Regions from separate parts of the Allobosea beijingensis genome, predicted to be linked through region 1. Evidence: predicted binding sites of a transcription regulator. Region 1 holds the regulator's gene; each other region holds the start of a gene.
The links. Region 1 encodes LexA, which represses DNA repair genes until DNA is damaged. Its sites were predicted from a motif close to TGTTCNNNNTGTGTTCNG; they were not measured.
Positions count from the first base shown of each region.

Region 2: the regulator LexA is predicted to act here: its motif matches at 6,386-6,403, upstream of Q9235_RS22940 (putative DNA modification/repair radical SAM protein).
Region 3: the regulator LexA is predicted to act here: its motif matches at 6,763-6,780, upstream of Q9235_RS14910 (helicase-related protein).

Region 1 is NZ_CP132359.1:1,623,723-1,631,808, forward strand. It holds gene gltX (glutamate--tRNA ligase) at 1-778, opposite strand, end outside; gene Q9235_RS07880 (ComEC/Rec2 family competence protein) at 951-3,242, shown strand; gene lexA (transcriptional repressor LexA) at 3,236-3,943, opposite strand; gene Q9235_RS07890 (molybdopterin molybdotransferase MoeA) at 4,024-5,235, opposite strand; gene moaC (cyclic pyranopterin monophosphate synthase MoaC) at 5,235-5,717, opposite strand; gene trpC (indole-3-glycerol phosphate synthase TrpC) at 5,714-6,520, opposite strand; gene trpD (anthranilate phosphoribosyltransferase) at 6,528-7,541, opposite strand; gene Q9235_RS07910 (anthranilate synthase component II) at 7,557-8,086, opposite strand, start outside.
Region 2 is NZ_CP132359.1:4,795,936-4,804,021, reverse strand. It holds gene Q9235_RS22965 (TRAP transporter large permease) at 1-454, shown strand, start outside; gene Q9235_RS22960 (ureidoglycolate lyase) at 462-1,004, opposite strand; gene Q9235_RS22955 (amidase) at 1,174-2,634, opposite strand; gene Q9235_RS22950 (hypothetical protein) at 3,597-3,737, shown strand; gene Q9235_RS22945 (UdgX family uracil-DNA binding protein) at 3,703-5,145, opposite strand; gene Q9235_RS22940 (putative DNA modification/repair radical SAM protein) at 5,142-6,374, opposite strand; gene Q9235_RS22935 (biliverdin-producing heme oxygenase) at 6,556-7,098, shown strand; gene Q9235_RS22930 (GAF domain-containing protein) at 7,095-8,086, shown strand, end outside.
Region 3 is NZ_CP132359.1:3,113,058-3,121,143, forward strand. It holds gene Q9235_RS14885 (sigma-54-dependent transcriptional regulator) at 1-1,131, opposite strand, end outside; gene Q9235_RS14890 (M3 family oligoendopeptidase) at 1,332-3,173, shown strand; gene Q9235_RS14895 (outer membrane beta-barrel protein) at 3,332-4,867, opposite strand; gene Q9235_RS14900 (KpsF/GutQ family sugar-phosphate isomerase) at 5,018-5,992, shown strand; gene Q9235_RS14905 (MerR family transcriptional regulator) at 6,138-6,557, shown strand; gene Q9235_RS14910 (helicase-related protein) at 6,845-8,086, shown strand, end outside.

The sequences.
Region 1 (8,086 bases):
GCAGGTAGCCCATCGAGCGATAGGCATCGATGCCGAGCGCTCCATGGCGCTTCGAGAGCTTGGCGCCGTCAGGCCCGTGGATCAGCGGGATATGCGACATGCTCGGCACGTCCCAGCCGAGTGCGTCGTAGATCTGGGTCTGGCGGGCGGCATTGGTCAGGTGATCGTCGCCGCGGATGATATGGGTGACGCCCATGTCGTGGTCGTCGACCACGACGGCGAGCATATAGGTCGGCGTGCCGTCGGAGCGCAGCAGCACGAGGTCGTCGAGATTCTCGTTCTGCCAGACGACGCGGCCCTGCACCTCGTCATTGACCACGGTCTCGCCGGTCTGCGGTGCCTTGAGGCGGATCACCGGCTTGACGCCTTCCGGCGCGGTCGACGGATCGCGGTCGCGCCAGCGGCCATCGTAGCGCAGCGGCTTGCCCTCGGCGCGGGCCTTCTCGCGCATCTCCTCGAGCTCGGCCTGCGTCGCATAGCAGTGATAGGCCCGGCCGGCGGCGAGCATCTGCTCGGCGACCTCGCGATGCCGCGCGGCGCGCTGGAACTGGTAGACGGTCTGGCCGTCCCAATCGAGGCCGAGCCATTCCAGCCCGTCGAGAATCGCAGCGATCGCCGTATCGGTCGAGCGTTCGCGGTCGGTATCCTCGATGCGCAGCAGCATCTTGCCGCCTTGCCGGCGGGCGTAGAGCCAGTTGAACAGCGCTGTCCGGGCGCCGCCGATATGCAGGAATCCGGTGGGCGAGGGCGCAAAGCGCGTGACGACGGCGTTGCTCATTGGGAGGAAACTCCGGCCGGGCGGCGGAGAGCCGTCCGGGGCAAGACAGGGGAAGGGGCCGAGTCGCGGCATGACACAAGTCGTGACATGACAACCGGCGCGCGCCCTGTAACATGGCTTTGCCGGAACGCTAAGCGGTCAAATCGCAGCGCCGGCAGGGGGAGAGCGGGCGATGCAGCCGGCGCCGCCGGGGCAGGAGCGGGCACAGGGCCGGCGCGGCGCACGCGCCGATGCCTTGCCGGCTCGCCTTGGTGCCGTTGTCCCGCTGACCGCAAGCCTCCGTCCAACGCTTCGCCAGCTTTGGCTGCATCTCCAGCGAGGTTTCGCGCTGGAGGTCGAGCGCCGTCGCCCCTTCCTCTGGCTGCCGATCGCGATGGGCGCCGGCATCCTGCTCTATTTTGCGGCCGATCGTGAGCCGGCCCTGTGGGCGCCGCTGCTCGGCTTGATCCTCAGCAGCACAGCCGCCTTCCTCCTGCGCCTGCGTCCGCTCGCGTCGATGGCTTGCCTCGCGACGGCCGCTGCCTTCGCCGGCTTCGGTGCGGGGGTCTGGCGCACCGCCGATATCGCCGCGCCGATGCTGGAGCGCTCGCGCATCGGAAAGCTCTCCGGCTTCGTCGAGAGCGTCGAAGCGCGCGACAATGGCGCGCGGATCGTGGTCCTGGTCACGGACCTCGCCAATGTGCCGGCCGAGCAGAGACCGAAGCGCGTCCGCGTAAGCCTGCGCTCCGGCGCCGTGGCGCCGGGCGACCATATCGTCGCGACCGCGCGCCTGCTGCCGCCGCCGGGACCGGCGCGGGCGGGTGGCTATGATTTCGGTCGCGACGCCTTCTTCCGCGGCATTGGCGCCGTCGGCAGCATCTCCGGCAAGGTCGCGCTCGCGCCGGCACCCTATCCGATGCCCACCCGCCTTGCGATCGACGTCATGATCGACCGCGCCCGCAATGCCTTGACGAAGCGCATCGCCGAGGTCGGGGGCGGGCAGGGCGGCGCGGTCGCCGCCGCGCTCGTCACCGGCAAGCGCGGCCTGATCACGGAAGCCACGAACAACGACCTGCGCGCCGCCGGCATCTACCACATCGTCTCGATCTCGGGCCTGCATATGGTGCTGGCGGCCGGCACGATCTTCTGGCTGGTGCGCGCGCTGCTCGCCCTGTCGCAGACGGTGGCGCTGCACTGGCCGGTCAAGAAGCTCGCGGCAGTGGCCGCAATGCTCGGTGCGACCGCCTATTGCATCTTCTCGGGCAGCGATGTCGCGACCGAACGCTCGCTGATCATGACGCTGGTGATGCTCGGCGCGATCCTGGTCGATCGTGCGGCGCTGAGCATGCGCAATCTCGCGCTCGCCGCGATGATCGTGCTGCTGCGCGAGCCGGAAGCGCTGCTTGGGCCGAGCTTCCAGATGTCATTCGGTGCGGTCGCGGCGCTGATCGCCTTCGCCGAACGCTGGGAGAGAAGAGATCGCAGCGAGCCGCCATCGGCTTTGCCCTGGCCGCTCGGGCCGATCTGGACCGCGGCGCTCGGCATCCTCGTCACCACCATGCTGGCGACCGCCGCGACCGCGCCCTTCGGCGCCTATCATTTCCAGACCTTCAACCCCTTCGGCCTGCTCGGCAATGCCATGGCGCTGCCCTTCGTCTCGCTTTTCGTGATGCCGGCGGCGGTGTTCGGCGTGCTGGCCTATCCGTTCGGGCTGGACTGGCCAGCCTGGGCGTTGATGGGGCTCGCTTCCGACGTCGTTCTGAAAGTGGCACGCTGGGTCGCGACCATCGACCATTCCACCGTGACGCTCGCCGCCTTCGGTCCGGCTGTGCTGGCCTGCTTCGCGCTGGCGCTGCTTTGGCTGACGCTCTGGACCACGCCCTGGCGCTGGCTCGCGGCTCTGCCGCTGGTCTTCGGCGTGGCCATTGCCGGCAAGCCGGAGCGGCCGGAGATCCTGATCGAGCGTGACGGCTCCGGGTTGGCCGTGCGCGGCCCGGACGGGCGCCTCGCGATAGCGGGCAAACCCAGCCGCTTCGTCCTGCAGCAATGGCTCGCCGCCGATGGCGACAGCCGTTCACCCGACGATCCCAGCTTGCGCGCCGGCATCGCCTGCGATCGTCTGGCCTGCATCGCGCAGACGGCCGAGAAGCGCACCGTCTCCTACACGCGCGAGCGCCTCGCCATCATCGAGGACTGCCTGCGCGCCGATCTCGTCGTTACCGCCATCCCCTGGAACGGGGCCTGCAAGGCCAGGCTCGTCGAACGTATGGCACTCACGCGCGATGGCGCGACCTCGCTCTACCGGACGGCATCGGGATGGAGCAGCCGAACTTCGGAACCGACCACGGCCGATCGTCCGTGGTCCCGCCGGCGCGAGCCGCGTCCGGCTGTGTCGGCAAGCCCGCCGACCAGTCAACCCGCAACGGCGCAGCCTGCATCAGCCTCCGACACCGAAGCCGAGGTCGATACCGAGCGCCTTCAGTAGCGCCGCATCAGGTTGACGAGGCGGCCCTGGATCTTGACCCGGTCGGGGCCGAGTACGCGGGTCTCGTAGGCCGGGTTCGCGGCTTCGAGCGCGATCGAGGAGCCGCGCTTGCGCAAGCGCTTCAGCGTTGCTTCCTCATCGTCGATCAGCGCCACGACGATGTCGCCGGTATTGGCGGTGTCCTGCCGGCGGATGACGACGGTGTCGCCGTCGAGAATGCCGGCCTCGACCATCGAATCGCCGCGCACTTCCAGCGCGTAATGCTCGCCGGAGCCGAGCATGTCCGGCGGCAGCGAGACGGTGTGGCTGCGGCTCTGGATCGCGGAGATCGGCGTGCCGGCCGCAATTCGTCCCATGACGGGAATGGCGATGGAATGCCGGCTATCGTCCTCGGCGGGCCGAGGCTTGGCGACGCTCGGCTGAGCACCGAGGCCGCCTTGCACGACGGCGGGGCTGAAGCGGGGCCGCGGCTGCGGGGCGCCGAGCCCGTCCGGCATCTTGATGACTTCGAGCGCGCGCGCCCGGTTCGGCAGGCGGCGGATGAAGCCACGCTCCTCCAGCGCCATGATCAGGCGGTGGATGCCGGATTTCGAGCGCAGGTCGAGTGCGTCCTTCATCTCGTCGAAGGAGGGCGGCACGCCACTTTCGCGCAAGCGTTCCTGGATGAAGCGCAGGAGTTCATGTTGCTTGCGTGTCAGCATGGTCGCCGCCAGCCCCTCAAAGCGCAGAATCGAAACAAAGCACGAACACTATACGCGTTCTGCTTGTGTTCCGCAAGCCGCTACCGCAAGGGCAGGATCCGGCAGACATCGCCCTTCTTCGCCGGAGCGGCATGGGCCGGTCGGATCGTCAGGGCCTGCGCCCGCGCCAGCGTGCCGAGCATCGAGGAATCCTGCCGGTCGAAAGGCGTCGCGACCCAGCCCTCAGACGTCAGCGCAAGCTCCGAGCGCAGGTAGTCCTCGCGCTCGTCATTGCCGGGCATGTCGCGGCCGAGAATGGCAGGAATGCTGCGGTCGCGATCGACATCGGCGATGCCGAGCAACGCCTCGATCAAGGGCAGCACGAAGAGGTGGCCGCAGACGATCGAGGAGACGGGATTGCCCGGCAGGCCGACCACGACCATCCGGCCAAGCCGCCCGGTCATCATCGGCTTGCCCGGCCGCATCGCGATCTTCCAGAAGCCGAGAGCCATGCCGGCGCGTGTCAACGCCTCCTGTACGAGATCGTGCGCCCCGACCGAGGCACCGCCCAGCGTGATCAGCGCATCGGCATCGGCCTCGCTCGCCCTTGCGATCTTCGCAGCGAGATCGGCATGGTCGTCGCGGGCGATGCCGAGATCGAGCACGGTCCCGCCGGCCTTTTCAACCAGAGCGGCCAGCGAGAACGAGTTCGAGGCGACGATCTGGGCGCGGCCGACCGGCTCGCCCGGAGCGACCAGCTCGTCGCCCGTAGCGAGAATCGCGACCCGTGGCTTGCGCCGAACGGGCAGAGTCGGATGCGCCATCGCGGCGGCAAGCCCGAGCGCGGCGCTGTCGAGCACGCGCCCGGCCTGCAGCAGCACGTCGCCTTCGTGGAAATCGAGCCCGGCGGCGCGCAGGAATTTCCCTTTCGCCGGTGGTATCCGGACACGGATCACCGGGCTGCCGACGCCATCGGCGTCTTCCTGCATCAGGATGGTGTCCGCGCCCTCAGGCACCGGCGCGCCGGTGAAGATGCGCACGGTCTGACCTGGCCCGACGGCGCCCTCATAGGCCCGTCCGGCGGCGGATTCGCCGATGACCGAGAGCGAGACGCCTTCCGACATCTCGTCGCCGCGCACGGCGTAGCCGTCCATGGCCGAATTGGCGAAGGGCGGTTGCGTCCTCAGCGCCTTGACCTCGCCCGCCAGCACCCGCCAGGCGCATTGCGCGAGCGGCAGGGTTTCCGCACCGGTCGGCCCCGGAATGCTGTCGAGCAGTGCCTTGCGTGCGACGGGGACCGGGGTGAGTGCCATTAGCCTTGCTTCGCCTCGTAGTCGCCGGACTGGCCGCCGGATTTGTGCAGCAGGCGGATATTCTCGATCCGCATCGCCCGGTCGACGGCCTTGACCATGTCGTAGACGGTGAGACAGGCGACGGAGACGGCGGTCAGCGCCTCCATCTCGACGCCGGTCTGGCCCTTCATCTTGACCTCTGCACGCACGCGCACGCCCGGCAAAGCCTCGTCGATATCGAGATCGACGGCGATCTTGCTCAGGAGCAGCGGGTGGCAGAGCGGGATCAGTTCATGGGTGCGCTTCGCCGCCATGATGCCGGCGAGGCGCGCGGTCCCGAGCACATCGCCCTTCTTGGCGTTGCCGTCGCGCACGATCGCGATCGTCTCCGGCGCCATGACGATCTGGCCTTCGGCGATCGCCATGCGGGTCGTCTCGGCCTTGCCGCCGACATCGACCATATGCGCCTGACCTTGCGCGTCGAGATGGCTGAGCCGGCTCACGCCGCGACGGCCTTGCCGGTGAGCAGCGCCTGCGTCGCGGCGGTGACGTCGGCCTGCCGCATCAGGCTCTCGCCGACGAGGAAGCTGTTGACGCCGCTGCGGTTGAGCCGGGCGATGTCGGCATGGGTGAAGATGCCGCTCTCGCTGATCACGATCCGGTCAGCCGGGACACGCGGCGCCAGACGTTCGGTTGCCGCGAGATCGACATTGAAGCTGCGCAGGTCGCGGTTGTTGATGCCGAGCATCCTGCTTTCGAGCTTCAGCGCCCGGTCGAGCTCGGCATCGTCATGGACCTCGACGAGAACGTCCATGCCGAGTTCGCGCGCGGTCTTGTTCAAGGCCCTGGCGGTGGCGTCGTCGACGCCGGCCATGATGATCAGGATGCAATCGGCGCCCCAGGCGCGGGCCTCGTAGACCTGATAGGGCTCGTAGAGGAAATCCTTGCGCAGAGCCGGCAGGCCGGCAGCCTCGCGCGCTTCGGTCAGGAATTCAGGCTGGCCCTGGAAAGAAGGGGAATCGGTCAGCACCGAGAGGCAGGCCGCCCCGCCAGCCGCATAGGCGCGGGCGAGCGAGGGCGGGTCGAAATCGGCGCGGATCAAGCCCTTGGACGGGCTCGCCTTCTTGATCTCGGCGATCAAGGCCGGCGTACCCTGCGCGAGCTTGCCGGCCAATGCATCGGCAAAGCCGCGCGGCTTCGAGGCCGCACGGGCGCGGCGCTCGATCTCGGCCTGCGGAACGGCCGCTTTGGCAGCCGCGATTTCCTGGCGCTTATAGGCTTCGATCTTCGCGAGGATATCGGTCATGCCGGCCTCACGCGTTCGAGGCTTTGATGAGCGCTGCGAGCACGGCCTTGGCCTTGCCGGAATCGAGCGCGGCCGTCGCCTGGGCGAAGCCGTCCTTCAAATCCCCGGCCTTGCCGGCGACGAGCAGCGCGGCGGCCGCATTGAAGGCGGCGATATCGCGGAAACCGGTCTTGTCACCGGCGAGCACGGCATTGAGCGCCGCCGCGTTCTCCTCGGGCGTGCCGCCGCGCAGCACCTCGGGTTTGGCCGGTTCGAGGCCGACATCGGCCGGGCTGATCGAGAAGCTCTCGATCTTGCCGTTCTCCAGCGAGACGACGCGGGTCGGGCCGGTCGTGGTGATCTCGTCGAGCCCGTCCGAGCCGTGCACGGCCCAGACACGGGTCGAGCCGAGCGAGGCCAGCACCTTGACCATCGGCTCCAGCCAGGTCTCGGAGAAGGCGCCGATGAGCTGGCGCTTGGCGCCGGCCGGGTTGGAGAGCGGGCCGAGCAGGTTGAAGATCGTGCGCGTGCCGAGCTCGGTGCGCACCGGCGCGACATGGCGCATCGAGGCGTGGTGCGTCGGCGCGAACATGAAGCCGACGCCGGCCTCGCGGATGCAATGCTCGGTCGCGGCCGGATCGAGCCCGACCTTGACGCCGAGCGCGGTCAAAACGTCGGCAGCACCCGAGCGCGAGGACGCCGCGCGGTTGCCATGCTTGGCGACCGGCACGCCGCAGGCGGCGGTGATGATCGAAGCCAGCGTCGAGACATTGTAGGAGCCCGACGAATCGCCGCCGGTGCCGACGATGTCGATCGCCTCGGGCGGCGCCTTCACGGGCAGCATCTTGCCGCGCATGGCGCCGACGGCACCGGCGATCTCGTCGATCGTCTCGCCGCGCACGCGCAGCGCCATCAGGAAGGCGGCCGACTGTGCATTGGTGACCTCGCCGGAGAGGATCGTATCGAAGGCGTCGCGCGCTTCCTCGCGGGAGAGCGTCGCGCCGGTCGCGACCTTGGCGATGAAGGGTTTGAAATCGTCCATGGGAACTCTGCGGAATCAGGCTGAAAGGGTCAGGGCGGAGGCTTCGCGTTCGCTCTGCCATCGCTCCGCGAGGTCGAGGAAATTCCGCAGGATCGTCGCGCCATGCTCGGAGGCGATGCTCTCCGGATGGAACTGGACGCCGTGGACCGGCAGCTCCCGGTGCGAGAGCGCCATGATCAGGCCGTCATCACTCTCCGCCTCGATCTCGAAGACATCGGGGCAGGAGGCGCGCTCGACCACGAGCGAGTGATAGCGCGTCGCCTGCAGCGGGCCGTTGATGCCGCGGAACAGGCCGCGCGCCCGGTGGCGGATCGGCGAGACCTTGCCATGCATCGGCAATGGCGCGCGCACGACTTGGCCGCCGAAGGCCTGGCCCATCGCCTGCAGGCCGAGGCAGACGCCGAAGATCGGCTTCTTGCCCGCGCCTTCGCGGATCAGGTTCAGGCAGATTCCGGCCTCGTTGGGCGTGCAGGGGCCGGGCGAGAGCACGATCGCGTCGTGATCGCCGGCGAGTGCCTCGTCGACGGTGAGCGCATCGTTACGCC
Region 2 (8,086 bases), 2.4 Mb from region 1:
CATGATCTCCTTCATCATCGCCTGCGCGGCCTGCCTGACCATCGCCGTGGCCTTCGTCGACATTCCCCGCTCGCTGGCGAGCTGGGTCGACGCCATGCATCTGTCGCCCTATGCGCTGCTGGCGGTGCTGGCTGTGTTCATGCTGATCCTCGGCTGCTTCCTCGAGGGCATCTCGATCATCGTGCTGACTTCTTCGGTGATGCTGCCGATGGTGCAGGCGGCCGGCATCGACCTGCTCTGGTTCGGCATCTTCGTGGTGATCCTGATCGAGGCCGCGCAGATCACCCCGCCGGTCGGCTTCAACCTATTCGTGCTGCAGAGCATCACCGGCAAGGACATCCTCGCCGTGACGAAGGCTGCGATCCCCTATTTCTTCGTGCTGATGCTGCTGCTGGTGCTGATCACCGTGTTTCCGCAGATCGTGACCATCCTGCCGAAGATGATGACTGGGTGATCCGCGCTCAGGCGTCGCAAGCCAGCGTCGTCGCCTCGATGGCGAGGATCTCGCAATCGGCGGCGGAGCCATCTTGCCAGGACTGGACGAGGAAACGCGCATCCGCGCCGGTCGCCATGATCGGATGATGCCAGAGCCCGCGGCGATAGATCATGCCCTGCGCCGCGGAGAACGCGAAGGCGGCGAGGGTCGAGAGGTCGGGGGTGCCGTCGGGCTTGCTGTGGCTGACGATGACGATATGGCCGGCGCCATCTAGCGGCATGATCAACTGAACCGAGTTCACATGCCGTTCGAGCATCGCGATCGCGCTGGTCGGCGGTTGCTCCCTCGCTGCGAAGATCGAGGTGACGAGGCTGGAGCCCGGCCGGACATCGGCGGCGGCGTGCGCATGGATGTCATGCCGGCGCGCCGTACCGTTATTCGCGTCGCGGCCGGAATCGCCGGTTTCGACCAGCCAGCCGAAGGGCTCGAAGGCGGCCTTCGTGACCGGAACCACGCGCAGCGGGCGAGGGGAGGCAAGGCCGCCTTCGATCTGATCGCCTGATATCATCGCCGGGCTTTCTCCGTGGCATGCGAGGCGGAGGACCGCTTCGCGTGGTCCCGTTCTGGCGCAGGCGGTCGCCGTCTGTCGAGGGATGTGATCTCCCGCAAGTGCCGGAGCTTTCAGTTCCGGTCGGTAAAATGGCCCCTTGTGAATCGCGTCAGCCGCGCGAAATGCGCTACGAGAGCAGGGCCGGTAACCGGCCGAGCCAAGGGCAGAGCTTCTCGTAGAGGGAGGCCACGGCCAGCAGGTCCGCATCCCGGCGCGGTGCCGCGATGATCTGCAACCCCATTGGCAATCCGGCCTCGTTGAATCCCGCCGGAACGCTGACGGCGGGAGCGCCCGCGAAGGTCGGCCCTATGACGACCTCCATCCAGCGATGATAGCTGTCCATTCTGCGGCCGGCGATTTCGGTCGGCCAGCGAGTTTCCGCCGCGAAGGGGAAGACCTGCGCCGAGGGTAGCAACAGGAAATCGAAGCGCTCGAACGCCCGGAGCAGGGCCTTGTGCCAGGCGCCGCGCGCGAGGCCGGCCTCGTAGACCGCGAGCCCGCTCTGGCCATGGCCTTTCTCGATTTCCCAGATCGTCTGCGGGTTGAGGAGGCGCCGCGTCTCGGGATTGCCGTAGTCGTTCTGGTGCCGGCCGCTGATGCTGTGGCTACGCAAGGTCGCCCAGGCTTGCCAGAGGCGCTCGGGGTCGAACGCGATCGTCGCGGCCTCGACCTGTCCGCCCGCGGCCTCAAGGAGCCGGGAGGCCTCTTCGCAGAGCTGCAGGACGCCCGGCTCGAACGGTAGATGGCCGCCGAGATCGCCGAGCCAGCCGAAGCGCACGCCCTTGAGCGTCTGGCGGAGTCCGCGCCATTGCGTCAGCTTGGGATCGTCATGGGAGAGCGGCGCCCGCGGATCGGAACCCGCCTGCACCGACAGCAACATGGCGACGTCGTCGATCGAGCGGCCCATCGGGCCCTCGACGGCCATCTGGCCGTAGAACGGGTCCAGCGTTTCGGCCGGAATGAGCCCTTGCGAGGGGCGGAAGCCGAAGACGTTGTTGAAGGCGGCCGGGTTGCGGAGGGAGCCGCCCATGTCGCCGCCATCGGCGACCGACAGCATCCGCAAGGCCAGCGCGACGGCGGCGCCGCCGCTCGACCCGCCTCCCACCCTGGACTGGTCATAGGCGTTGCGCGTGAGGCCGAAGATCGGGTTGTACGAGTTGGAACCGTAGCCGTATTCGGGAACGTTGGTCTTGCCGATGATCAAGGCGCCGGCAGCCCGCATGCGCTCGACAATGATGGCGTCCTGGTCGGGCACGAAATCGGCGAAGAGATGCGAGCCGAAGGTCGTCCGGAGGCCCTTCGTCAGGGCGAGATCCTTGATCGCCTGGGGAACGCCGTGCAAGGGGCCGACGGCCTCGCCCCGCGCCAGCGCCTCATCGGCCTTGCGTGCTTCAGCCAGAAGCTCGGCCCGCGGCCGAAGCGAGATGATCGCGTTGACGGCGGGGTTCACGCGTTCGATGTGGTCGAGATGGGTACGCATCACCTCAGCCGCGCTGACATCGCGCCGGCGGATCAGCTCCGCCAGCGCCACGGCGCCGAAGGCGCAGAGCTCGGGAAACGCGCGCGCAGCGGGAACGCTTTCATTCATCGTGACGACCTCTAACCAAGGCTTTGGCGGATTTTGTCCTGGACCCTGTTAGGGACGCCCAGGCGCCGAAGGATCAGCGCGGCCCATCGTGCTCAGGAGAACGGCTTTCGTCAAAAAAGAAGCCTGCCGCGCGATGCAGGCAGGCCGTTTTGGGATGCGAGGGCAGAGGCACGGCCCTGACCATCGCTCGCTTCGTGCAGCCGCAACGCGATGTCATGTTCCTGAATTCCGCGACGGTGCTACCGAGGCCAGCAGCGAGGGCAAAAAGCTGCCGCGGGAAGGTTTCGCTACGACGATGTCGCGGCACTGGTTTCTCGGATGCGACTAGTGCGGAGGCGTCGACTCAGTCTGACCCGAGATCAGCAATATCCGGCCTGCTGCGCCTGGATGATTTCGACATCGTCGACCCGACTGAGCCGGTATCGGCGAGGCGGGCAATGCGGTCTCGACTATAACCTTATTCCAGCGGGTCCGCGATGTAGAAGCCAAAGGCCGAAGCGCAGGCCAGAACGACGCTGATTTCAAGCAAGCCCATGATCTCCTCCTCACAATGCCGAGGAAGCAACCACTTCAGCCTCGCCATTGTTCCGCCATGTTGCGTTATGCAGGGCGGAATCTTGTGGTGGCGACCCAGGTCCCCGGAAACAGCCGCATTTGCTCGCGGGCGATAGACTGGATCTCGCCGCAAAAGCCTGAACGAAAAGCCCCGTCAGTCGAGCTGCCGGGGCGAGTTTGGTTCCGAGGTGAAACGAGAGACAGGTGAACGCCGGTGGGCGGCCCGAGGTTCCATTGCTCACGACTGCTCCGATGCCATCGGTAAGAGGCTGGATTTGTGAAGGCCATGAACCCGGCGGCCAGTTTTTCAGGCGCTGGAATTCGCGAGCCGCAAGCCATGATGCGACCGCCGCAGCAGCGCCATGAAAGTGGGCGCCTGATCGAATATCTCGGAGAGGGACGAGGCGATGCTGACGCCGCTGGCGGACAAGGCCGTTTTCCTGAAAAGCGGAGCGGTGGATCGGTCGTACGGCATCTGCGGCGGCAAAGCCGCTTCTACCTCCCCGATATTGCTCAATGCCGGAATATACGTTGTTGAACGCGAGTGAGGTCTGCGACGAACCGGGCATATTCGCGAGACCGAGCATCCTCGTCCGGAAGGCGCAGCAGAAATGAGGGATGGACGGTGGCCAGCAGCGGCGTGCCGTCTTCGAGCGCGAGCTCGCTATCCCGTGCGCTTGCCAGCGAACCGGCATGCCCCGTCAGCGATCGCAGGGCGCTGGCGCCGAGGGCAACGACAAGCCGGGGTTTCACGAACTGCAATTCGAGATCGAGCCAGAACCGGCAGGCCTTGATCTCCCCGACATTCGGCTTCTCATGGATGCGCCGTTTGCCGCGCAGGTGGAATTTGAAATGCTTCACCGCATTGGTGACATAGGCGCGTGCGCGATCGAGACCGGCCTCCTTCATCGCCCGATCGAAAACCTGCCCTGCAGGTCCGACGAATGGCCGGCCAGCAAGGTCCTCCTGGTCTCCAGGCTGTTCGCCGACGAAGAGAACCGGCGCGTCCAGCGGACCCTCTCCGAAGACCGATTGCGTCGCGTTGCAATGAAGGTCGCAGCGCGTGCAGCGTTGCGCGGCGGCGGCGGCATCCTGCCAGGACGTCATCGCGGGTTCATCGGCCGGCATTTCGGGACGGTGCCGAAGCTGCCTGACATGACGCGCGGGTGGCTGCGTCGGGGCGCGCATCACCATATCCTCTGCTCGCCGGGCGGCGTTTGCGATCAGAGGCACAATCAATTCAGCCTCGGGCAAGTTCCGCCAGTATTTCACCGGCATCTCGCTTTTCATCGCCTTCGGCTTCAGGCGCGCCGGATTGAAGATATTGGCGTAGTAAGTGAGCCAATAGGCTTCCATGGCATCACCATCCGGCGCATCAGCCTTGCTGGCGGCGGGGCCGAACTGCAGCGTGCCGCCATCCCAGTGCAGCGATCCCTGCGGTGTCATGATCGACCAGGTCATCCCGGCGAAGCGTCCCGTGAAGAAGCTCGCGACCCGTTCGAGAATGAAATGCTCCGGCTCGAACCAGGCGATGAAAGGGCCGTCCTCCCCCGCGCCCGACACCGCCCGGAAGCGGACGAAGGCCGTCATCTTGTGTAGATCGCGGCGCACCGAGCGGGCCATCGCCTCGGCGCGTGCGATATCGGGATCGGCTGCATTGTCGAGCAAGCGCGGCTCGTCCTGCAAACGCAGCAGCAGGCGGTGCAGCAAGACGAAGCGGCCGGCATCCCGATGACAGACGACATTCTCGGCAAGCTCGATGAAACGGCGAGACACGGTTAGCGTGGCGCCTCTGTCTTCGACCGGGGCGACGCTCCCGATCACGAACAATCCGGCATCGTCCTCGCTCGTCAGCCAGGCGACGGCCTCGGGCCGAACGCCGGCCAGCGCCAGCCGGCGCGTTTCCCGACGCCAGCCGGCAAAATCCGCAGGGCCGTTCAGCCGGGCCGCAATCACGGGAAAAGCGACAATTGCCGCGGTTGCGGCATCAGCCGGGCCCGCAGGTTCTGGGCGTCGAGGCCGCCGCCCGGGCGCCAGCCCTCCGCCAGGATGAAATGCCGGATCGTCGCGAGCGATCGCGTCAGCCGGCCGACATCTTCCAGCCTGAGCCGGCGAAACCGCCGCGAGGCGAGGATGCGATCGACACTGCGCGTGCCCAGGCCCGGCACCCGCAGCAGGGTTTCGCGATCGGCCCGGTTCACGTCGACGGGGAAGCGTCCGCGCTCGCGCAGTGCCCAGGCGAGCTTGGGGTCGAGATCGAGATCGAGCATCTCGTTGCGCCCCAGAATTTCCTCGGTCTCGAAACCATAGAAGCGCGTCAGCCAGTCGGCTTGATAAAGCCGGTGCTCGCGCATCAAAGGCGGCGGCTGGAGCGGCAACTGGCGCGAGGCATCCGGGATCGGGCTGAAGGCCGAGTAGTAGACGCGCTTCAAGCCGAAGCTGCCATACAACCAAGCACTGCGCTTCAGGATGGCGGAATCGCTCGCGCCATCGGCGCCGACGATCATCTGCGTGCTTTGTCCTGCGGGCGAGAAGGCAGGGGCCTTCTCGCTCTTGTCACGTTCCTCCCGCGCTGCCTCGATCTTCAGCTTGAGGCCACCCATCGCGCTTTTGATCTCGCCGGCCTGCTTCTCCGGAGCGAAGCGGGCGAGCGCCGCTTCGCTCGGCAGTTCGACATTGATCGACACCCGGTCCGCGAACAGCCCCGCGCGCTCGATCAGATCGCGGCTCGCACCGGGGATCAGCTTCAGATGGATATAGCCGCGGAACCCATGTTGCCGGCGCAGCGTTTCGGCCACTCGCATCAGTTCCGCCATCGTGTAGTCGGCAGAGCGGATGATGCCCGAGGACAGAAAGAGACCTTCGATATAATTGCGGCGGTAGAAATTCAGCGTGAGTTCGACGACCTCTTCGACCGAAAAGCGGGCGCGGCGGACATTGCTCGACGAGCGGTTGATGCAGAAGACGCAGTCGAAGCTGCAGAAATTCGTCAGCAGTATCTTGAGCAGCGAGATGCAGCGGCCGTCAGGCGCGTAGGAATGGCAGATGCCGGCGCCGGTCGTCGAGCCAAGCCCCTTTCCGTCCCGCGAATCCCGCTTGGTGGTGCTGCTCGATGCGCAGGAGGCGTCGTATTTCGCGGCGTCGCTGAGAATTTCCAGCTTCTCCAGGACCGTAAGCTGTGCCATCGCCCTTCCTTTGTTCACTATATGTTCCTAAGACAATCTCAGGCCGAATTCAAGCCAGTCCATTGGACAGGGATGCCGTGCGGACCAGGAAGGGGAGAAAATCCGCAATGAAAACAGCGCGGATTTCACTGATATCGGGTTATAGCGATGCCGAGGCGGAACGATTCCAGGTGCCCACGGAATGATTGAGATCAGAAGTTTCCTGCGCGATGAGACCAACGAGCTTCATCGCGAGCTGGATGCCATCGTTGGCGTGTTTTCGAGCCGTTCCGAATATGCCAACTTTCTGCAGGGCACGTTTCGGCATCGCGCGCCGGTCGAGGCCGCCTTGCTCGAAGCGGCGGAATTTTCGCCCTGGCGACCGCGCAAGCTCCTGCCGGAACTGACGGCGGACCTCGCCGATCTGGCGCTACCGCTCCCGGCGGCCGACCCGTTCCATCTGTCAAATGACATCGCTGCCCAGCTCGGAGCCGCCTATGTTCTGGAAGGTTCGGCTCTTGGGGCTCGCGTGCTGGTAAAGGGAGTGGAAAACCTCGGCTTCGGGGCGGCTTTCGGCGCACGTTACCTCTCGGCGCAGGCCGGCTCGCTCGATCAGTGGCGCACGGTTCTGGTCGCTCTCGAAGGGCTCGACCGCCAAGTGTGGGATGCCGCGGCGCAATCGGCCAGGTCCGTTTTCCTACACGCCATCCAGGCCTTTACATCGGAAGAACTCTCTCCCGCATGACGACCGTTGATCTGACGAACTGCGATCGCGAGCCGATCCATATTCCTGGCAGCGTCCAGCCCCATGGCTGCATGATCGTGTGCGATGCCGAGGCGGTGACGATCCGGCGCCATTCCAGCAATGCCAGCGCCTTCCTCGGCCTTGGGGAGTTCGAGCTGGTCGGCCGCAGGCTCGAAGAGATACTGGGCGGACCGGTCGTGCATGAGATGCGCAATGCGCTAGCCCGTTCTGGCGTGCCCTCCCGCGCGGGCCTGATGCCCCGCTATCGCCTGCCTTCACTGGATCGCGAGTTCGATATCTCGATCCATGCTTTCAAGGGCAATGCCATCATCGAGTTCGAGGAGAGCGTTTCGGCCGGGCCGAGCTCGCCGCTCGAATTCGCCCGGACGCTGGTCGGCCGGCTCTCGGACGTGACGACTCCCGCGCAGCTCATCAAGAACGCGGCACGCCTGCTGCGGGCCGTGCTCCAGTACGACCGCGTGATGATCTACCAGTTCGCGCCCGACGGTTCCGGCAAGGTCGTCAGCGAGGCAAAGCGCCCCGACCTCGAAAGCTTCATGGGGCAGCATTTCCCGGCGAGCGACATCCCGCAACAGGCACGGCAGCTCTATCTGCTCAATCCGATCCGCGTCGTCTCCGACGCGAGCGGAGAGCGCTTCCCGATCATGCCCGTGCTGGATGCGGCGGGCGAGCCGCTCGACCTGTCTTATGCCCATCTGCGCAGCGTTTCGCCGATCCATTGCGAGTACCTGCGTAACATGGGCGTCTCTGCCTCGATGTCGGTCTCGATCATCGTCGACGGCGCGCTTTGGGGGCTGATCGCCTGCCACCATTACAGCCCGCGCTCGCTCCCGATGAACCGCCGGATCGCGGCGGAAATCTTCGGCGAGTTCTTCGCGCTTCAACTTGGCGCCCTGACGCAGAAGCAGATGCTGCTCGCAGCCGAGCGGGCGCGGGATTTCCTCGACGGCCTGCTTTCGTCCGCCGC
Region 3 (8,086 bases), 1.5 Mb from region 1:
AGCCAGGACCACGGCGCGGAAGACCGCGTTCTCGAGCTGGCGGACATTGCCCGGCCAGTCATAGCCGGTGATCAGGGCCGCGGCCTCGGCGGTGAGCCCGGTAAGCTTGCGGCCCTCCTCGGCGGCGAAGCGGGCGAGGAAACCACGCGCGAGATCGGCGATGTCCTCGCGGCGCTGGCGCAAGGGCGGCAGCGTGATCGGGAAGACGTTGAGGCGGTAGTAGAGGTCCTCGCGGAACTCGCCGCGCTTCACCTGGTCGAGCAGGCTCTTGTTGGTGGCCGAGATCAGGCGGATGTCGACGCGCACCGATTTCTTGCCGCCGACGGGGTCGACCTCGCCCTCCTGAATGGCGCGCAGCAACTTGACCTGCGCATCGAGCGGCAATTCGCCGACCTCGTCAAGGAAGAGCGTGCCGCCATTGGCCTCGACGAACTTGCCGAGATGGCGCTCGGTCGCGCCGGTGAAGGCGCCCTTCTCATGGCCGAACAGGATGGATTCGACGAGATTATGCGGGATCGCACCGCAATTCACGGTGACGAAAGGCTTGCCCTTGCGGTCGCTGGAGCCCTGGATCGCGCGCGCCAAAACCTCCTTGCCGACGCCCGACTCGCCCTCGATCAAGATCGGGATGTTCGATTTCGCCGCACGCTCGGCCAGGCGCACGACGCGGGCCATGTCGGGACTCTTGGTCGCGAGGTCGCGGAAGCCGAGCGTGTTCGAGGCGCGGCGCTTGATGTGGCGCAGTTCATGTTCGAGCGCGCCGAGCTTCAGCGCATTGCGCAGCGAGACCTGCAGACGCTCGGCGCCGACCGGCTTGACCACGAAATCGACGGCGCCCGCTCGCATAGCAGTGACCACGGTCTCGATCGAGCCGTTGGCGGTCTGGACGATGACGGGAATCTCGATGCCGCGTTCGCGCAACGCCGCGAGCACGCCCATGCCGTCAAGACCGGGCATGTTGAGATCGAGCACGACCGCGCTGAAGCGCTCGCCCTCCGGTACTCCGAGCAGGGCCAGTGCCGCATCGCCGTTCTCGGCGCTGGCGACATCATAGCCGAAGCGCTTCAGCATGGCGTCGAGCAGGCGGCGCTGGACGGGGTCGTCATCGACGATGAGGACGGTGTCGGTCATGGCACCTCGAAAGCCCGTGCAACATGAAAGAAATCTTGGACGCAGGCGGAATCACCTGTTCCGTTCTGGGGCATGGTCGGCCAGAAGGGTTAAGCGGGGTTTAAGCTGCGGCCGAAGGCAGCGGTGCGACCGCCGTTGATCGCTTGGCCTGTGCCGGCCTAAGGATAGGGCTGGTTTCAGTTCGCAGAGGTATCGAGCGAATGGGTTTTCATGACACCGTCCTGCGTTCCGCCGCCAAGGCGGGGGCGGCAAAATCGGTCCAGACCACCGACGATCTGCCGGAATGGGACCTGACCCATCTTTATCCCGGCACCGAATCACCGGAGTTCAAGGGCGATCTCGAACGCGGCCTCGTGGAAGCGCAGGCGCTGGCCGGCAGCTATCGCGGCAAGCTCGCGGAACTCGCGGCAGCATCCGACGGCAGCCAGACGCTGGCGGCCGCGGTGAAGAGCTATGAAGGCCTCAGCGATCTGCTCGGCCGGATCGGCGCCTATGCCGGCCTAGTCTATTCCGGGGACACCACCGATCCGCAGCGCGCCAAGTTCTATGGCGACACGCAGGACAAGCTGAACGCCGCGATCACCGAACTCCTGTTCTTCGAGCTCGAACTGAACCGGATCGAGCCGAACCTGCTGGCGAAGGTCGCTGCCCAGGCGCCGCTATCGCACTGGAAGCCGTGGCTGGAGGACCTGGCCAAGGACAAGCCGCACCAACTCGACGACCGGATCGAGGCGCTGTTCCACGAGAAGTCGATGACGGGTTCTGCCGCCTGGAACCGGCTCTTCGACGAGACAATCGCCTCGCTCCGCTTCACCGTCGATGGCGAGGAGCTGACGCTCGAACTCACGCTCAACAAGCTGCAGGACAGCGATGGCGAAGTGCGCCGCAAGGCGGCGGAAGCGCTGAGCACGGTGTTCCGCAAGGAGCTCCGCATCTTCGCGCTGATCACCAATACGCTGGCCAAGGACAAGGAAATCTCCGACCGCTGGCGGAAATTCGAGGATGTCGCGGATTCCCGGCATCTCGCCAACCGGGTCGAGCGAGAAGTGGTCGATGCTCTCGTCGCTGCCGTGCGCGAAGCCTATCCGCGCCTGTCGCATCGCTATTACCGGCTGAAGGCGAAGTGGTTCGGCCGCGAGGAGCTGGACTTCTGGGATCGCAACGCGCCGCTGCCTCAGGTCGAGCAGCGCACGATTCCCTGGACCGAGGCGCGCGAGACCGTGCTCTCGGCCTATGGCGCCTTCTCGCCGGAGATGGCGGCGATCGCCAAGCGCTTCTTCGACGAGCGCTGGATCGACGCGCCGCCGCGTCCGGGCAAGGCGCCGGGTGCCTTCGCGCACCCCACGGTGCCGTCCGCGCATCCGTATGTGCTGCTGAACTACCAGGGCAAGCCGCGCGACGTGATGACATTGGCGCATGAGCTCGGCCATGGCGTGCATCAGGTGCTGGCGGCGCCGAACGGAGCCTTGATGGCGCCGACGCCGCTGACGCTGGCCGAGACGGCGAGCGTCTTCGGGGAGATGCTGACCTTCCGCAAGCTGCTCGACTCGACCAATGACAAGAAGCAGCGCAAGGCGATGCTGGCGGCCAAGGTCGAAGACATGATCAACACAGTGGTGCGCCAGATCGCCTTCTATACCTTCGAGCGCAAGGTCCATGAAGCCCGCCGCGAGGGCGAGCTGACGCCGGAAGCGCTCTGCGAGATCTGGATGAGCGTGCAGGCGGAGAGCCTCGGCCCGGCGATCCGGCTGTCGGCAGGGTATGAGCCCTATTGGTGCTACATCCCGCACTTCATCCATTCGCCTTTCTACGTCTATGCCTATGCCTTCGGAGATTGTCTGGTGAACTCGCTCTACGGCGTCTACCAGAACGCCGCCGAGGGCTTCCAGGAGCGCTATTTTGCGCTGCTCTCGGCCGGTGGCAGCAAGCCTTATGGCGAATTGCTGGCGCCCTTCGGCCTCGACGCGAAGGACCCGGGCTTCTGGCAGATCGGCCTTCGGATGATCGAGGGCATGATCATCGAGCTGGAAGGGATGGAGTGAGGGCGGGAACTGCCGCCGCCATAGCCGTCTAGCACGGGTCATCCCGGACAAGCGGCGATAGCGGCGCCGATCCGGAATCCACGCCTGAACCGTTCCGGCATGGACCCCGGATCTTCGCTTCGCTGCGCCCGGGATGACCGTCGTGGTGTGGCGAAGACCTAGAACTGCACCCTCAAGCCCACCAGCGAGACATTCGCGGTGTAGTCCGAGCCCTGCGCGGTCGAGTTCAGGCGCTCATGGGTGAAACTCGCGCGCACGGCGAAGGTACGCGTCAGCTTGTATTCGAGCCGCGCGCCGACATTGGTGTAGTCCTCGCGCAGGCCCTGGCCGTCATATTCGGTGCGGCTGAAATTGGTGAAGCCGGTGACGGTGAGGTTGCGGCGCAAGGCATGCGCCACTTCCAGCGTCGCGCGCCGCACCGTGGTGCCCGAGGAGCCGGCGATCGTGGTGTCGCCGAGCTCGGCGCCGCCGCGCAGCGTCACCGTGGTCAATGGCGTCGGCGACCACAGTACCGCCGCATCGCCGACGAAGCCGCGCAGGTTCTTCAGGCGCGTGTCGTCGTATTTCCGGTCCTGATAGCCGCCCGAGACCTCGCCGGTGAGCTGCTGGCTGATCTCGAAGGTCGAGCCGATCCGCCCGGTCACGCCGTTCGAGGAACGCATATAACCGCTGGAATCGCTCTTCTCGTCGAAATCGCGCTGGTCGATCTCGGCCTGGACGAAGGGTTTGAAGCCGGGCGTGACCTCATAAGCGGCGCGCAGACGCAGGCCGTACTGCGTCATGTTGCGGTCTTTCTGCGAGAGCACCGCGCCGTTCGACAGGCGGGCATCCTCGTAGTCGCTGCGGTCGACCGAGCCGCGCAGCGTCAGTTGCAACCGGTTGATGTCGTGGGTGACGCCGGCGGAGGCGCCATACTGGTAGATCTGCGGGCGGCCGGTGACGGCGGCGCTCAAGTCGGGTGAGCCCGGGCGCTGCGTGTCGAGCTTGACCCGTGATTCCAGGAGGATGCGGGTGTCGCGCGTCGCATCGAGCCGCAGGTCGAGATTGCCCTCGGCATCGGGGCGCGAAGCGTCCTTGGCGCGGAAGAATTCGAGATAGCCGCCGCGCAACTGACCCTTGAGCTCATGGACGTTCCAGTCGGACTGGATCGCCAGCTCGCCCTCGTGCCGGCTATAGGCTGAACCCTTTGCTCCAGGTGTCGATGTGCGTTGCGGATTGGTGTCGTAGCCGATCGAGTTGGTGATCGCCGGGCGCAAGGTTATCGAGCCGATCCGGATGCCGAGCGCGGCGTAAGGGTCTTCCTCGCTCGCCGGGCGACGCCGGGGCGGCGGCGGAGCGGGAGGGGGAGGCGGCGGCAGCACGGTGACGGCGGGTTGCGGCGGCCGGAACTGGCGCTGGGTGACGCCGCGAAGCGCCGGCGCCTGAATGGACTGGCTGGCGCGGGGAGGCTGGCGTCCCGAGACGGCCGAGCCCTGACGCTGGATCATGCCCGCCGGATCGCGAACAGCTTCCGGCTCGGCGGTGGCCGGTGTGAGGGCTGGCTGCGGGGCCGCGGGCTGCTGGGCAACGTAAGCCGGCGTGCCGGTCCTGAGATTGCCGCGCGGCATCTGCTGCGCCTGCGCTGCCGTATGGGCGAGCGCGAGCCCGGCCAGGGCCGTGCCGGACAGAAGCAGGGTCGTCACGCGGCCGGACACGGGCGTCGCAGGGCTCCAGAGGGCGGGGCGCGTCGATGGCGCGCTTGGTTAATGGAGTTAGAACGAACAGGGTTAAGGAGCCGTCAACGCTGTCTGGGCGTGTCGGCAGATGGTGGAAATGGCCGGCGTCGCCGTGCTACAGCGCCGGCCATGACAGCCGATATCCGCGACTCCGCCCTCCGCACCATCGCCACCGAGCGCGCCGGGCTCGACGCGCTCCACGACGCGCTGGCGAATGGATTGGGCGGGCCTTTCGCCGAGGCGATCGCGATGATCCGCGCCTCGAACGGGCGTGTGATCGTCTCCGGCATGGGCAAGTCCGGCCATGTCGGACGCAAGCTCACGGCGACGCTGGCTTCGACCGGCACGCCCGCGCATTTCGTCCATCCCGCCGAAGCGAGCCATGGCGATCTCGGCATGGTCCGGCCTGAGGATGTGGTGATTGCCTTGTCCTGGTCCGGCGAGGCGGTCGAGCTTGCCGCGCTCGTCGGCTATACCCGCCGCTTCCGTGTCGGGCTGATCGCGATCACCGCCAATGCCGAGAGCACGCTGGGCAAGGAAGCGGATATCGCGCTGGTCCTGCCCAAGGCGACGGAGGCCTGTCCGAACGGGCTCGCGCCGACGACCTCGACGACGATGCAGATGGCGCTTGGCGATGCGCTGGCCGTGGCGCTGCTGGAAGCACGCGGCTTCTCGCGGCAGGACTTCTTCGTCTACCACCCCGGCGGCAAGCTTGGCGCCCAGCTCAAGACCGTCGAGAGCATCATGCATCGCGGCGCCGACCTGCCGCTGATCGGGCTCGACACGCTGCTGCCCGATGTCATCGCGATGATCTCGGACAAGGGTTTCGGCTGTGCCGTGGTCATGGACCTGGATGGCAAGCTCGCCGGCGTCGTCACGGACGGCGACCTGCGCCGCAAGACGGCGATGGGCGGCGGCATCTCGCTCCGGGCGCGCGACATCATGTCGGCAAATCCGCGCCGCGTCGGTCTCGATACGCTCGCGGTCGAGGCGCTGGAGCTGGTCAACCGCAGCCGGATCACGGCGTTGATCGTGGTCGACGGCGAAGACCGCCCGGCCGGACTCGTCCATGTCCACGACCTCTTGGCGATGGGCGTTGCCTGATCGCGGGCGGCACGTCGCCAAACGCAACGCAGCTCCAGCTCCCCGCGTTTCATCACTTGCCGAGGGTATGCTGCTCTCCTATCTAAAGCTCCAGAAGCTATAGCTCTTGGAGGCTGTCATGACTGCTGCCGGCAAACTCGAACGCGTGATGCCCATCGGTGCGCTCGCCGATCGCACCGGGGTGAAGGTCGAGACCATCCGTTATTACGAGCAGGTCGGGCTCCTGCCGCCGCCTGAGCGTTCCGAGGGTAACCAGCGCCGCTATGGCCGGCGTCATGCCGAGCGGCTCGCCTTCATCAAGCATGCGCGCGATCTTGGCTTCGCGGTCGAGAACATCCGTACATTATTGAAGCTTTCCGACACGACCGGCATGGCCTGCGACGAGGCGCATGCGATCTCGGTCGCTCATCTCGACGAGGTCCGCGACAAGATCGCGAAACTGCGCTCGCTGGAGAAGGAGCTGGAGCGGATCGCGACCACCTGCTCGGGCGGTGTCGCGGCTTGTGATTGCGCCATCATCGAGGCGTTGGCCGATCATCGGCATTGCGACCAACTCCGTCATTGAGCGGTGCGGCAGGTCGGAAATCTGCTTTGCCCCTCGTCTCCGGGGTGAAAAGGCTTAAATAGGGTTTCTGCCGGGTGGCGTTGAGCACTGCCTGGCCACGCCAATCGGGAGGCCGCGATGACGACATGGCCCATGCCGCCGGGGAACGGACACCGAAAAGGGAACAAAACCCGATTCTGCCGGAGTCAGCGATTCGGCCCCGCTTCGTTCCAGACTCGTTCTTGCATGGTCGGCTTCTAAAACCTGCATCAACCCCGTCCACGCTCCCGCCCGCATGGGCGGGCGAGATGATCGGCTCTTTCGCCTTGCTTCCTTTTCGTTCGCTGCCGCCCGCCGCCCGCGCCAATAGCGTCACGGCCGTGCTGGGCCCGACCAATACCGGCAAGACCCATCTCGCCATCGAGCGCATGATCGCCCATCCCACCGGGATGATCGGCTTGCCGCTCCGCCTGCTCGCGCGCGAAGTCTACCAGCGCGTCGTCGACAAAGTCGGGCCGCAATCCGTCGCCCTCGTCACCGGCGAGGAGAAGATCAAGCCGGAGCGGCCGCGCTTCTGGGTCTGCACGGTCGAGGCCATGCCGCGCGACCTCGCGGTCGATTTCGTCGCGATCGACGAGATCCAGCTCGCTTCCGATCTCGACCGCGGCCATGTCTTCACCGATCGTCTGCTGAACCGGCGCGGCCGGGCCGAAACCATGCTGATCGGCGCCGCGACGATGAAGCCGCTGATCGAGCAACTCATGCCGGGCGTGAATGTCGTCACCCGTCCGCGTCTGTCGCAACTCACCTTCGCCGGTGACCGCAAGATCACGCGCCTCGCGCCGCGCTCGGCCATCGTCGCCTTCTCGGTCGAGGAGGTCTATGCGATCGCCGAGCTGATCCGCCGGCAGAAGGGCGGGGCGGCCGTGGTGCTGGGGGCGCTTTCGCCACGCACGCGCAACGCGCAGGTCGAGATCTACCAGTCCGGCGATGTCGATTATCTCGTCGCCACCGACGCGATCGGCATGGGGCTCAATCTCGACGTCAACCACATCGCCTTCGCCGCCGACAAGAAGTTCGACGGGCACCATTACCGCAAGCTCAACCCGGCCGAGTTCGGCCAGATCGCCGGGCGCGCCGGGCGGCATCTGCGCGACGGTACTTTCGGCACCAGCGGGCGCTGCCCGCCTTTCGACGCCGAGCTGGTCGAGTCGATCGAGAATCACCGCTTCGAGCCGATCCGCCAGATGCAGTGGCGCAATTCCGATCTCGACCTGCGTTCGGTCGGCGGCCTGCTGGACACGTTGAACCTTCAGCCATCCGAGCAGGGGCTGACGCGGGCGCTGATCGCCGAGGACATGACGACGCTGGAAGTACTGGCGCGGGACCCGGATATCGCGAAGCTCGCGCAGGGACGCGCCGCGGTGGAGCGGCTCTGGGAGGTCTGCGGGCTGCCGGATTATCGCAAGATATCGCCGATGCAGCATGCCGATCTCGCGACGACCCTGTATCTGCGATTGATGCGTCATGGCCGGCTCGACAGCGACTGG